DNA from 2 places in the Kosakonia sacchari SP1 genome. Region 1 is predicted to be linked to the other one. Evidence: predicted binding sites of a transcription regulator. Region 1 holds the regulator's gene; the other holds the start of a gene.
What was found. The regulator Fur, encoded in region 1, represses iron uptake genes when iron is present. The targets are predictions, from matches to a motif close to ATAATAATGAGAACNACTATCAA.

Region 1 (5,695 bases):
GTATTCATCAGACAGAAGCAGCTCGCGCACGGCACGGACTTTGTCTTTGGCGGTGTTTGTCGGTTTAACCCCTTCAACGGTGCTGACAGTACGCGTCTCTTTTACTGGCGCGAGGGAAGCGGCAGGCTGTGATGATTGAGGAACGGCGGAAAATTTTAACATGCGCCGTAAAATGTCGGATGCGCTCTCGCCAATGTGCTTCGTGTGGCTGGCAATATAACTGTAGAGCTCATCATCAACTTCGATCGTTTTCATCTTAATCCAGTGCGATATCTTATCTGAATACAAGTGTTGGGATTATAAAGTGAAATCTCAACAGCGGATAGCGTCAAACCAGGATGGCGGCAAAAGTAAGAGTAATTCTTAACCTTGCGGCCGGGCGGCAGAATGTTCAACATAATAACCTAACCCGAATCAGTGAAAAAAAGAACTTTGCCATGAAATTGAATACGCGCGCGCAAACTGCGCAACATCCGCACAACAATTCTCCGATCGTCCTTGTTCACGGTCTTTTCGGTAGCCTTGATAATCTTGGAGTGCTCGCCCGTGAACTGGTTCAGGATCATGACGTGTTGCAAGTGGATATGCGTAACCACGGCCTTTCAGACCGCTCTTCAGAAATGAACTACCCGGCCATGGCGCAGGATCTGCTGGATACGTTGAACGCTCATCAGTTCGACAAAGCGACCTTTATTGGTCACTCCATGGGCGGTAAAGCCGTGATGGCGTTAACAGCGCTCGCGCCAGAGCGTATTGATCAACTGGTGGCGATTGATATTGCGCCTGTGGATTACCAGGTGCGCCGCCATGACGAAATTTTTGCCGCCATCAACGCGGTCAGTGATGCAGAAGCATCCACTCGCCAGCAAGCTGCAACCCTGATGCGTGAACATATAAATGAAGAAGGTGTCATTCAGTTCCTGCTGAAATCCTTTGTCGACGGTACGTGGCGTTTCAACGTGCCGGTGTTATGGGAGCAATACCCGCATATTGTCGGCTGGGAAACGGTTCCGGCCTGGAACAAACCGGCTCTGTTTGTTCGCGGTGGAAATTCCCCTTACGTCACTGAAGCCTACCGTGACACGCTGCTGGCGCAGTTCCCACAAGCGCGAGCGCATGTGATTGCCGGTGCCGGCCATTGGGTTCATGCCGAGAAACCCGACGCGGTTTTGCGTGCTATTCGTCGCTATCTCGCTGAAAAGACAAATTGATTAAAAAGGCGGCGACTGGTCGTTTCAACGCGCCCGGTCGTTGGCGTGTCCGTTGTGCTGATGTATGATGGCGCGCTATTCAGCCCGGGCGCGCCGCCCGATTGCTTGTTTTTCCCGTAGTATGCTTAGACCATGGCTAAAGAACAAACGGACCGTACGACACTAGATCTGTTCGCGAATGAGCGTCGCCCGGGACGGCCGAAGACAAACCCGCTCTCGCGCGATGAACAATTGCGCATCAACAAACGCAATCAGCTAAAACGCGATAAAGTTCGTGGGCTTAAGCGTGTCGAATTAAAACTCAACGTGGAAGCCGTCGATGCGTTAAACGAGCTGGCGGAAGCGCGTGATATGAGCCGCAGCGAGCTTATCGAAGAGATGCTGCTGGCGCAGCTGAAGGCATTGCGCGGCTAGCGAATCCTCCGAAACATCATCGAAATAACACTTTCATGTGTCATACAGTGCAGTCCGACGCGATAGCAGTTTCCGCGTGCTTCCCTGTTCTGCTATGATTGCCCTTATCTGTAGGCGTAGCGCCACCACCATACTCATTAAGTTTCAAGAGGTTATTTTACTCATGGCAATTACAGGCATTTTCTTCGGCAGCGACACCGGCAACACCGAAAACATCGCGAAAATGATTCAGAGTCAGCTTGGTAAAGACGTTGCCGACGTACATGACATTGCCAAGAGCAGCAAAGAAGATATCGAAGGGTATGACATTCTGTTGCTCGGCATTCCTACCTGGTACTATGGTGAAGCGCAGTGCGACTGGGATGACTTTTTCCCGACGCTGGAAGAGATCGACTTTAACGGTAAATTAGTTGCGCTGTTCGGCTGTGGCGACCAGGAAGATTACGCGGAATATTTCTGCGATGCGCTGGGCACCATTCGCGATATCATCGAACCGCGCGGCGCGACCATTGTTGGTCACTGGCCGACTGCGGGCTACCATTTTGAAGCCTCTAAAGGTCTGGCGGACGATGACCACTTCGTTGGCCTGGCGATTGACGAAGACCGTCAACCTGAGCTGACTTCCGAACGCGTTCAAAAATGGGTAAAACAGGTTCGCGAAGAGTTGCACCTGGACGATATCCTTAATGCCTGAGTTTTTTACGGCGTAATCTGTGGATTGCGCCGTATTAATAGATAAAAGCAATGGAAATAATTGCTACAAATTTTTAACTTTTTTATCCATCGCTGTACAATGAGCCCTGCTAAACTGGGTGCCGCCGTAAAGGACTTTGCTGGCGACACCACGTTTTATAAGCTTACTTTACTTGAGGGCTTGCAGTTTTCATCCAGCCATGGCAGTTCTATAATGAGACGCATTACCCCAGGTGCATTCCTTATAACTTCCGCTAAGGAAGTGAATCGTATAGCAACAGGACAGATTCCGCATGACTGACAACAATACCGCATTAAAGAAGGCCGGCCTGAAAGTCACGCTTCCTCGGTTAAAAATCCTTGAAGTGCTTCAGGAACCGGATAACCATCATGTCAGTGCGGAAGATTTATACAAACGACTGATCGACATGGGCGAAGAGATCGGACTGGCAACGGTTTACCGTGTACTGAACCAGTTTGACGACGCCGGGATTGTGACCCGTCATAACTTCGAAGGCGGCAAGTCCGTTTTTGAACTGACTCAGCAACATCACCACGATCACCTGATCTGCCTCGATTGCGGCAAGGTGATTGAATTCAGTGATGACTCCATTGAAGCGCGTCAGCGTGAAATCGCCGCGAAACACGGCATTCGCCTGACTAACCACAGTCTTTACCTTTACGGTCACTGCGCCGAAGGTGACTGCCGCGAAGATGAACACGCGCACGACGCGAAATAACAGCTTTTGAAGCCTAAAAAGCCAACCTGACGGTTGGCTTTTTTTTGCCTGCAATACTGGCAAAAAAGAAAAACCCGGCAAGCTCGCGCCGCCGGGTGTAATCACTGCCTCACATTACGCTTTTACGCTGTCGACACGGCTAAAGCGTTTACCGTCCGGGCTGACGGTTCGCACCTGCACTTCCCCGCTCACTTGCGGACGCGCTTTATCGTCGTAGCGCTGCCAGTTTTTGCCGCCGTCGGTTGAAAACTCAACCACCATGCCTGGGAAGCTGGTATTGGCTTCAAGTTTTCCACCCACCACGCGCGCGCCCGGTACTGGCAGGCGGTAATGAACACCAGCCTTATCCAGTTTCGCCAGTTCGCGATGACCTAACAGGTTCGCAAAGCGTTGCCAGTCACGTTCCAGCGCTTTCACATCTACCAGATGTGTCTCACCGCCTTTGTATTCACGTCCGGCTTTGTAATCCTGCTCCCAGCCCGCGCGATGCCATGCACGTTCAGCCACCGAAACCATACGCGGATAAATCATGTACTCCATCTGGTTATCGGTGCGCACCACCTCGCTCCACAGCTGCGCAGAAAGGCCATACGCGCCCGGCCACGGTTTGTCGGATTTCGCGCTAAACGGGTTGCCATCACGATCGAGCGAGGTTTCCGCGTTCTGCGGCATGTTGTCCGGGGCGAAACTGAAAATCTTACGTTCATCGCTAAAACGCGTACCCCAGTAGTAACCGCTTTCGGCCGGGTTGACCTCATTCGGGAAATCGAGATAAACGTAATCAGGGTTAGAGACCACAACGCGGAAGCCTTTGTTCGCCCAGTCATTCACCGAGTCAAAACCGCCCCAGTAGAGCGTATCCCAGAAGTTAACATTGACATGATCGGTGGCGAACACCGACGCGTCTTTGGCATCTTTCAAACCGTCCTGCCACGCCTGCATCGTGTCAATGCCGTGCGCTTTCACCAGCTTGCTGACCTCAACGCCAAAATAGCTGGAGAGATGTTCCACGTCGGCAACTTTGCCCTCTTTGATCATCGCCTGGCAGGCTTGCGATTTCGCCCACGGCTTATCCTGATTGCTCTGATCAATAATGCCTTTGCCCGCTTCCGGTTTTTTCTGATCCGTATAACCGGCGCCCAGATAGATGTTTTTCGCTTCGTCACCGCCAAAATGCCAGGTATTCAGCGGCAGCCCGGCTTCTTTATGCATCTGCTGGATTTCACCAATCACTTTGTCTACGAAGTTACGCGACGAATCAAGGCACGGATTGAGATAACCAGTGCGGTTATAGAACTGCACACCGGTGGTGTTCGATGTATCAGTGGGATCCAGCAGACGATATTGATTTGCCTCTTTCTCTTTGCCTGCTTTCATCAGGCGATCGTAACGCGCTTCCATCGAGATCACCGCTGCACGCGCATGAGCTGGCATATCGATTTCCGGGATCACTTCGATTTGTCGCGCTTTGGCGTATTTGAGGATTTCGATGTAATCGGCACGGCTGAAGTGACCGCTACCGTTGTTATTACTGTCCGGTCCGGAACCGAGCTGCGGCAACAGGCACGTTTTCTCACTCAGATCATGACAACGCTTACTGCCGATATCGGTCAGTTCCGGCAGGCCGGGGATCTCAATGCGCCAGCCTTCATCATCCGTAAGATGGAAATGGAATTTGTTCAGTTTGTATGCCGACATCTGATCTAACAGGCGCAGTACCGCCGCTTTACTGTGGAAGTTGCGACCAACATCCAGCTGGATGCCGCGATAATCAAAACGCGGTGCATCTTTCGCTTCAAGCGCGGCAATCTTCATCTCGCCCGTAGCAGGAACGAGCGACAGCAGCGATTGCAGACCGTAGAACACGCCCGCTTGATCGTAGCCGGTCACCACGGTTTCTTTCGCGCCAATATGCAGACGGTACGCGCCAGACACCGCCTCATCGCCGCTAAAGGTGTTGCTGGCAATTTCAGTCCGTAGCGGATAATTGCCCTCTTTCACGCCCAGTAATGCAAAACGTGATTTCACCGCATCTTGTGCATCGGCACTCAGCGCGGAGAGATCCAGCTTCACGCCCTTACTCAGGTCGACATCCTGCCCGTGGATGTTAACGTGCTGTGGCGTTGGCACAATCTGGCCACGCAGCGACGCGAGATTTAGCGTTTTCACATCGCTATTTTTCTCAAAGCGCGCCTCAGCAGTCATCAGGATATTTTTGTCGTCCGGCGTACGTTTCCACTGGTTATCAAGCGGCGTAACAAAGCGGGATAAATCTTCCGTATCCGTATTGGCAATCACTTTCGCCGTCGCGCCGTCGGCGGTGACGTACCAGCGCGGCAGCACATCGGTGATAAACAACTGCCAGTATTCATTAATAATCGGGATCTCTATCGCCTGCTTTGCCGGGAAACCGGTAAATTTGTCGGTCGGCTCCAGCTTATGCAGGTCGCCCATAATATGGGTCACTTTGAACTGATCGTTTGCCACCTCCAGCACCGGACGAATGCTGTGAAAATAGATGGCCCACGCGTTGTCGGTTACCGCGTCGCCATTATTGGTCAGGGTGATCACCGCTTTGTTGCAGGACGCCCAATCGGCGCCGAGCTTCGCACAGTCAACGCCGTGTTGCGCGGCGAA
Region 2 (5,695 bases), 120 kb from region 1:
GATCTGCGGCCAGCGTATTCACAGACTGCCGGGTTTCCTCAGCCAGGGACGTATCCATATCATCCTCCAACAATGATAAATGAACTAAGAATGATTATCATTTGTGTTTTGTTGCAGTAAGATAAAAAGTTATGCCCTGCTCTGTCAACAGCAGATTCTTCGCCAGCAGCGCTAATGCTTGCATCTGCTTCATTCAACGATGAAAATGAGAAGCATTAACCTCAGCAAAAACAGGATACGCCTTGTGAGATTCTCTTTATGGAGCCGTAAACCCTTAGTGTTTTTGAGCATTTTTGTTTTAGGACTAACCTCAGCCACCGCCGCCGACTGGCCTCGCCAGGTGACCGACAACCACGGAACACACGCCCTTACCAGCAAGCCGCTGCGCATTGTTTCCACCAGCGTGACGCTCACCGGTTCGCTACTGGCGATTGACGCGCCGGTTATCGCCAGCGGCGCGACCACGCCAAATAATCGTTTCGCCGACGAGCAGGGCTTTCTGCGCCAGTGGGGCGACATCGCCAAACAGCGCAATGTCGCGCGTCTCTACATCGGTGAAGCCAACGCTGAAGCCGTTGCCGCGCAGATGCCGGATTTAATTTTGATCAGTGCCACCGGCGGCGACTCCGCGTTGTCGCTGTATGATCAGCTCTCGACCATCGCCCCGACGCTTATCATCAACTACGACGACAAAAGCTGGCAGGCGCTGTTAACGCAGCTTGGCGAAATCACCGGTCACGAAAAAGAGGCAGCGGCGCGTATCAGCCAGTTCAATAAACAGCTTGCTGAGGTTAAAGCGCGGATGAAACTGCCACCTCAGCCGGTCACCGCGCTGGTTTATACCCCGGCGGCGCACGGCGCGAATCTGTGGACTGAAGAGTCCGCGCAGGGAAAATTGATGCAGCAACTGGGCTTTACCCTCGCGCCGTTACCAGCGAATCTGCACACCAGCCAGAGCCAGGGGAAACGTCATGACATCGTTCAACTGGGCGGAGAGAACCTGGCCGCCGGGCTGAATGGCGAAGCGCTGTTACTGTTTGCCAGCGACCAGAAAGACGCGGACGCACTCAGCCAGAACCCATTACTGGCGCACCTCTCCGCGGTGCAAAACCACCACGTGTACGCGCTGGGTGCGGAAACGTTCCGCCTTGATTACTACAGCGCCACCCGCGTGTTACAACGTTTGTCGGCGCTGTTTGGGTAATCAGGCTTCTGTGGCGGGCTGCGCCTGGCGAAAACGCCGCAGCTCGCCGAGCACCACCACCAGCAACACGCCAACAATCGCCAGCACAAAACCGCTGATACTTGCTGACGAAACCGGCGTCATCATCGACGCCATCGCGCCAAGCAGCGCCGCCCCGATGGCGTCACCCGTGACGTTTTGCGCCGTCCATAAGCCGTTAATTCTTCCGAGCATCGCTTCCGGGGTTTGCGTTTGCAACAGCGTGTATTGCAGCAGCGAACTTACCGCCGTCAGCCAGCCGCACAGCGCCAGAAACACAACGCCCAGCACCCAGACGGGCATCAGGCTAAACAAACCGATAGAGATAAACGCGCCAACGGAGGCCAGCAGCATAATCACGCCGGGGCGTTCGCTGTGCGCCAGCTTGCCGCTGGTTAACGCGCCAATGGCCGCACCGAGCGGTAGTGCGGCATACAGCAAGCCAATTTCGGCCGCCGACATATTCCAGCTTATCGCCAGCGCCGGGTAGAGCACGCGCACCGCGCTTGCCATCGTCAATAGCCCGCCAAGCAGTGCGATGCCGCCAATTAGCGGGTTGTGAAGTAAAAACTGCAGGGCGGTAAGGAGCGATTTCAGCGGGTGCTCGCGCGGTTGTGGCGGTGGCGGTAATGCTGGCAGGCTAAGTAACGGCAACAAGGTGATAAACGTGCCCGCCGCCGCCAGTCCGTAGTTCCAGGCCACGCCGCCGGTCGCCAGTAGCAAACCGCCGCACATTGGCGAAATAACGGAACCCAGCCGCACCGTCAGCATGGTAATTGCGCCAGCATGCATCAGGTTTTCACGCCCGACCAACGCGGGTGTCGCCGCCAGCAGCGCCGTTACGCCCAGCGCGCCGAAAAAACCATCCCACAAACCGAGCAGATAAATTGCCAGCAGCGAAGGCGCCGGCAACAACGCATTCAGAAACAGGCCGATAAAACCAATGCCGCAGGTGGAACGCGCCAGCAGAATCAGTTTTTTGCGCTCAAATCGATCCGCTAGAACACCGCCAAACATCAGGCCGACGAACATGGCACTGCCAGTCAGCGTGACGGCCAGGCCAACTTGCCAACTGGAGTGGGTCATCGCCTGAATTTGTACCGGCACCGCCACGCCCAATAAACCCAGCGAGAGAATCGAGATAAAACGCGCCAGAAATACCGCGCGAAAATCCGGATGCGTACGCAGCAGACTCAGGTTCAACAGCCAGGATTGTTGCTTCATTCCAATGCCTTAAATACACACTTTCTATGTCCATTCGCAGGCTGCGCATGATAACATATCAAAACAAGATCGATAACGATAATTACTATCATTATCAAATTTGGGACGTTTTATGTCGTGTTCTGCCTTCCCGGCGCGCCCCGTTGCCCTCGCCGGGTTATTAATATTGTTGGTTGTCGCCGTTGCACTCAGCCTGTTTGTTGGCGCAAAACCCCTGCCCGCTTCGGTCGTCATTGACGCCCTGACTGGCGTCTGCCATAGCGCGGACTGCACCATCATCAACGATGCCCGCTTGCCGCGTACGCTGGCTGGTTTACTCGCGGGCGGCGCACTGGGGATTGCCGGCGCGTTAATGCAAACCCTCACGCGAAATCCGCTCGCTGATCCTGGCTTACTCGGCGTTAACGCTGGTGCCAGCTTCGCCATTGTGCTCGGCGCGGCGCTACTGGGCGCGGTCACGCCCGTTGAACAACTGTTGCTCGCTTTTTGCGGCGCACTGGCGGCGTCGCTGCTGGTCGCCTTTACCGGCAGTCAGGGCGGCGGGCAGCTCAGCCCGGTTCGCCTGACGCTGGCGGGCGTGGCGCTGGCGGCGGTGCTGGAAGGGCTATCGAGCGGCATTTCGTTGCTTAATGCCGACGTTTACGACCAGTTGCGCTTCTGGCAGGCCGGTTCGCTGGATATCCGCACCCTGCAAACGCTAAAAATTGTCCTTATTCCGGTGCTGCTGGCAGCGCTCATCGCATTGATGCTGAGCCGCGCGCTGAACAGTCTGAGCCTCGGCAGCGACACCGCTACGGCGCTGGGCAGCCGCGTGGCGCGCACGCAGTTGCTCGGTTTAGTGGTGATTACGGTGCTATGCGGCAGCGCGACGGCGGTTGTCGGCCCGATTGCCTTTATCGGCCTGATGATGCCACACATGGCGCGCTGGCTGGTGGGCGCGGATCACCGCTGGTCGTTGCCGGTCACGTTGATAGCCACCCCAGCCCTGCTGTTGTTTGCCGATATCATTGGCCGCCTGCTGGTGCCTGGCGAACTGCGGGTTTCCGTGGTCAGTGCCTTTATCGGCGCGCCGGTATTGATTGTGCTGGTGCGCCACGCGCGCGGAGGCGGCTTATGATGGCTCCCTCCCGCCGCCTGCTCGGCAGCTGCTTGTTCATGGTTATCGCCGCGTTGCTTTTAGCCAACTGGGGTTTACGCAGCGGTGCGGTGACGCTGGCGTTTTCGCAGGTGCTTGACGCGCTCACCGGCGATGCGCCACGCGCCATGCAACTGGTCGTGATTGAGTGGCGCTTGCCGCGCGTGTTAATGGCATTACTGGTTGGCGCGGCGCTTGGCGTGAGCGGCGCGATTTTCCAGTCGCTGATGCGTAACCCGCTCGGCAGCCCGGATGTGATGGGCTTTAACACCGGCGCGTGGAGCGGCGTGCTGGTGGCGATGGTGCTGTTTGGTCAGCATCTGGCCGCTATCGCGCTGGCGGCGATGCTCGGCGGTCTGCTGACTTCGCTGGTGGTCTGGCTGCTGGCCTGGCGCAACGGCATTGAGACGTTCCGCTTGATCATCGTCGGTATTGGCGTGCGCGCGATGCTGGTGGCGTTTAATACCTGGCTGCTGCTGCATGCCTCGCTGGAAACGGCGCTCTCCGCCGGGCTGTGGAACGCCGGATCGCTCAATGGTCTGACCTGGGTGAAAACCGTCCCTTCCGCACCGATCATGCTGGTGATGTTTCTTTTTGCCGCCCTGCTGGCACGTCGTATGCGGCTGCTGGAAATGGGTGACGACAGTGCCTGCGCGCTGGGCGTCAGCGTTGAGCGTTCACGTCTGCTGCTGATGCTGGTCGCCGTCGCACTCACCGCCGCCGCAACCGCGCTGGCGGGGCCGATTTCGTTTATCGCGCTGGTCGCGCCGCATATCGCCCGCCGGGTTAGCGCCACTGCGCGCTGGGGGTTAACCCAATCCGCCCTGTGTGGCGCGGTGTTGTTGTTGCTGGCGGATATGATTGCCCAGCGAGGCTTTACGCCTTATCAGTTGCCGGTCGGCGTGGTGACCGTCAGCCTCGGCGGTATTTACCTTATCGCCTTGTTAATTCAGGAGTCTCGTAAGAAATGACCGATTTATCTGCCCGTTTGCACGGCGAAGCGCTCACCATTGGCTACGGCAAAAAAGTGGTTGCCGAGCGCTTAAGCGTGGCGATCCCAGATGGCCATTTCACCGCTATTATCGGCCCCAACGGCTGCGGTAAATCCACGTTGCTGCGCACGCTGAGCCGCCTGATGACGCCCGCTCAAGGCCATGTTTATCTTGATGGCGAGCAGATCCAGCGCTATGCCAGCAAAGAGGTGGCGCGTCGCATAGGGTTGCTTGCGCAAAACGCCACCACGCCCGGCGATATCACCGTGCAGGAATTGGTCGCGCGTGGGCGTTATCCACACCAGCCGCTGTTCACCCGCTGGCGCAAAGAGGATGACGACGCCGTGCAACGCGCGATGCGGGCCACCGGGGTGGAAAGCCTGGCCACGCAGAGCGTCGATACGCTCTCCGGCGGACAGCGCCAACGTGCATGGATCGCTATGGTGCTGGCGCAAGAGACGGCGATCATGCTGCTCGATGAGCCGACAACCTGGCTGGATATCAGCTATCAGATCGACTTGCTGGAACTGTTAAGTGAGTTAAATCGCGAACAGGGCTATACACTGGCGGCGGTGCTGCATGATTTGAACCAGGCTTGCCGTTACGCCACGCATCTGATTGCGCTGCGCGACGGTAAGATCGTGGCGCAGGGCGCACCGAAAGAGATTGTGACCGCAGATCTGATTGAAGCGGTGTATGGCATGCGCTGCATGATCATTGACGATCCCATCGCCCATACCCCGCTGGTGGTGCCGCTCGGACGTAGCGGGCGGTAAATGCATTGCGGGGTGATGTTTACCCGATATTTATTGTGGTGACGGTTTTGTTCCGTTCACCAGACGTATCCTGTTTCAGCGGTTCAACAGGCGCTGAAACAGGATAAAGGGACCTGTCGGCCCCTTATAAACGCAGACGCGCCGGGTCTTTCCCTACTCTCCCAACACTTCCCTCAACACCGGCCCAATGCGCGCAAACGCCTGCGGCGAGATAATCTCCACGTGGGCGCAATCCTGACGGTAAACCTCCAGCTCGCGAACCCACGGTGCCCAGGCGGTGTGCGGATCGGTGCCTGCGGGTAACGTGCGATCGGCAACAAACAGCGTGGCTTTGCCGTCAAACGGC

Region 2: the regulator Fur is predicted to act here: its motif matches at 2,522-2,544, upstream of fepD (Fe(3+)-siderophore ABC transporter permease).

Annotation. Positions count from the first base shown of each region.
Region 1 is NZ_CP007215.2:3,415,900-3,421,594, forward strand. Features, by position in the region: gene seqA (replication initiation negative regulator SeqA) at 1-255, opposite strand, end outside; gene ybfF (esterase) at 438-1,211, shown strand; gene ybfE (LexA regulated protein) at 1,344-1,625, shown strand; gene fldA (flavodoxin FldA) at 1,789-2,319, shown strand; gene fur (ferric iron uptake transcriptional regulator) at 2,612-3,058, shown strand; gene C813_RS39205 (beta-N-acetylhexosaminidase) at 3,173-5,695, opposite strand, start outside.
Region 2 is NZ_CP007215.2:3,537,851-3,543,545, forward strand. Features, by position in the region: gene entC (isochorismate synthase EntC) at 1-58, opposite strand, end outside; gene fepB (Fe2+-enterobactin ABC transporter substrate-binding protein) at 245-1,204, shown strand; gene entS (enterobactin transporter EntS) at 1,205-2,446, opposite strand; gene fepD (Fe(3+)-siderophore ABC transporter permease) at 2,559-3,563, shown strand; gene fepG (iron-enterobactin ABC transporter permease) at 3,560-4,552, shown strand; gene fepC (iron-enterobactin ABC transporter ATP-binding protein) at 4,549-5,349, shown strand; gene entF (enterobactin non-ribosomal peptide synthetase EntF) at 5,503-5,695, opposite strand, start outside.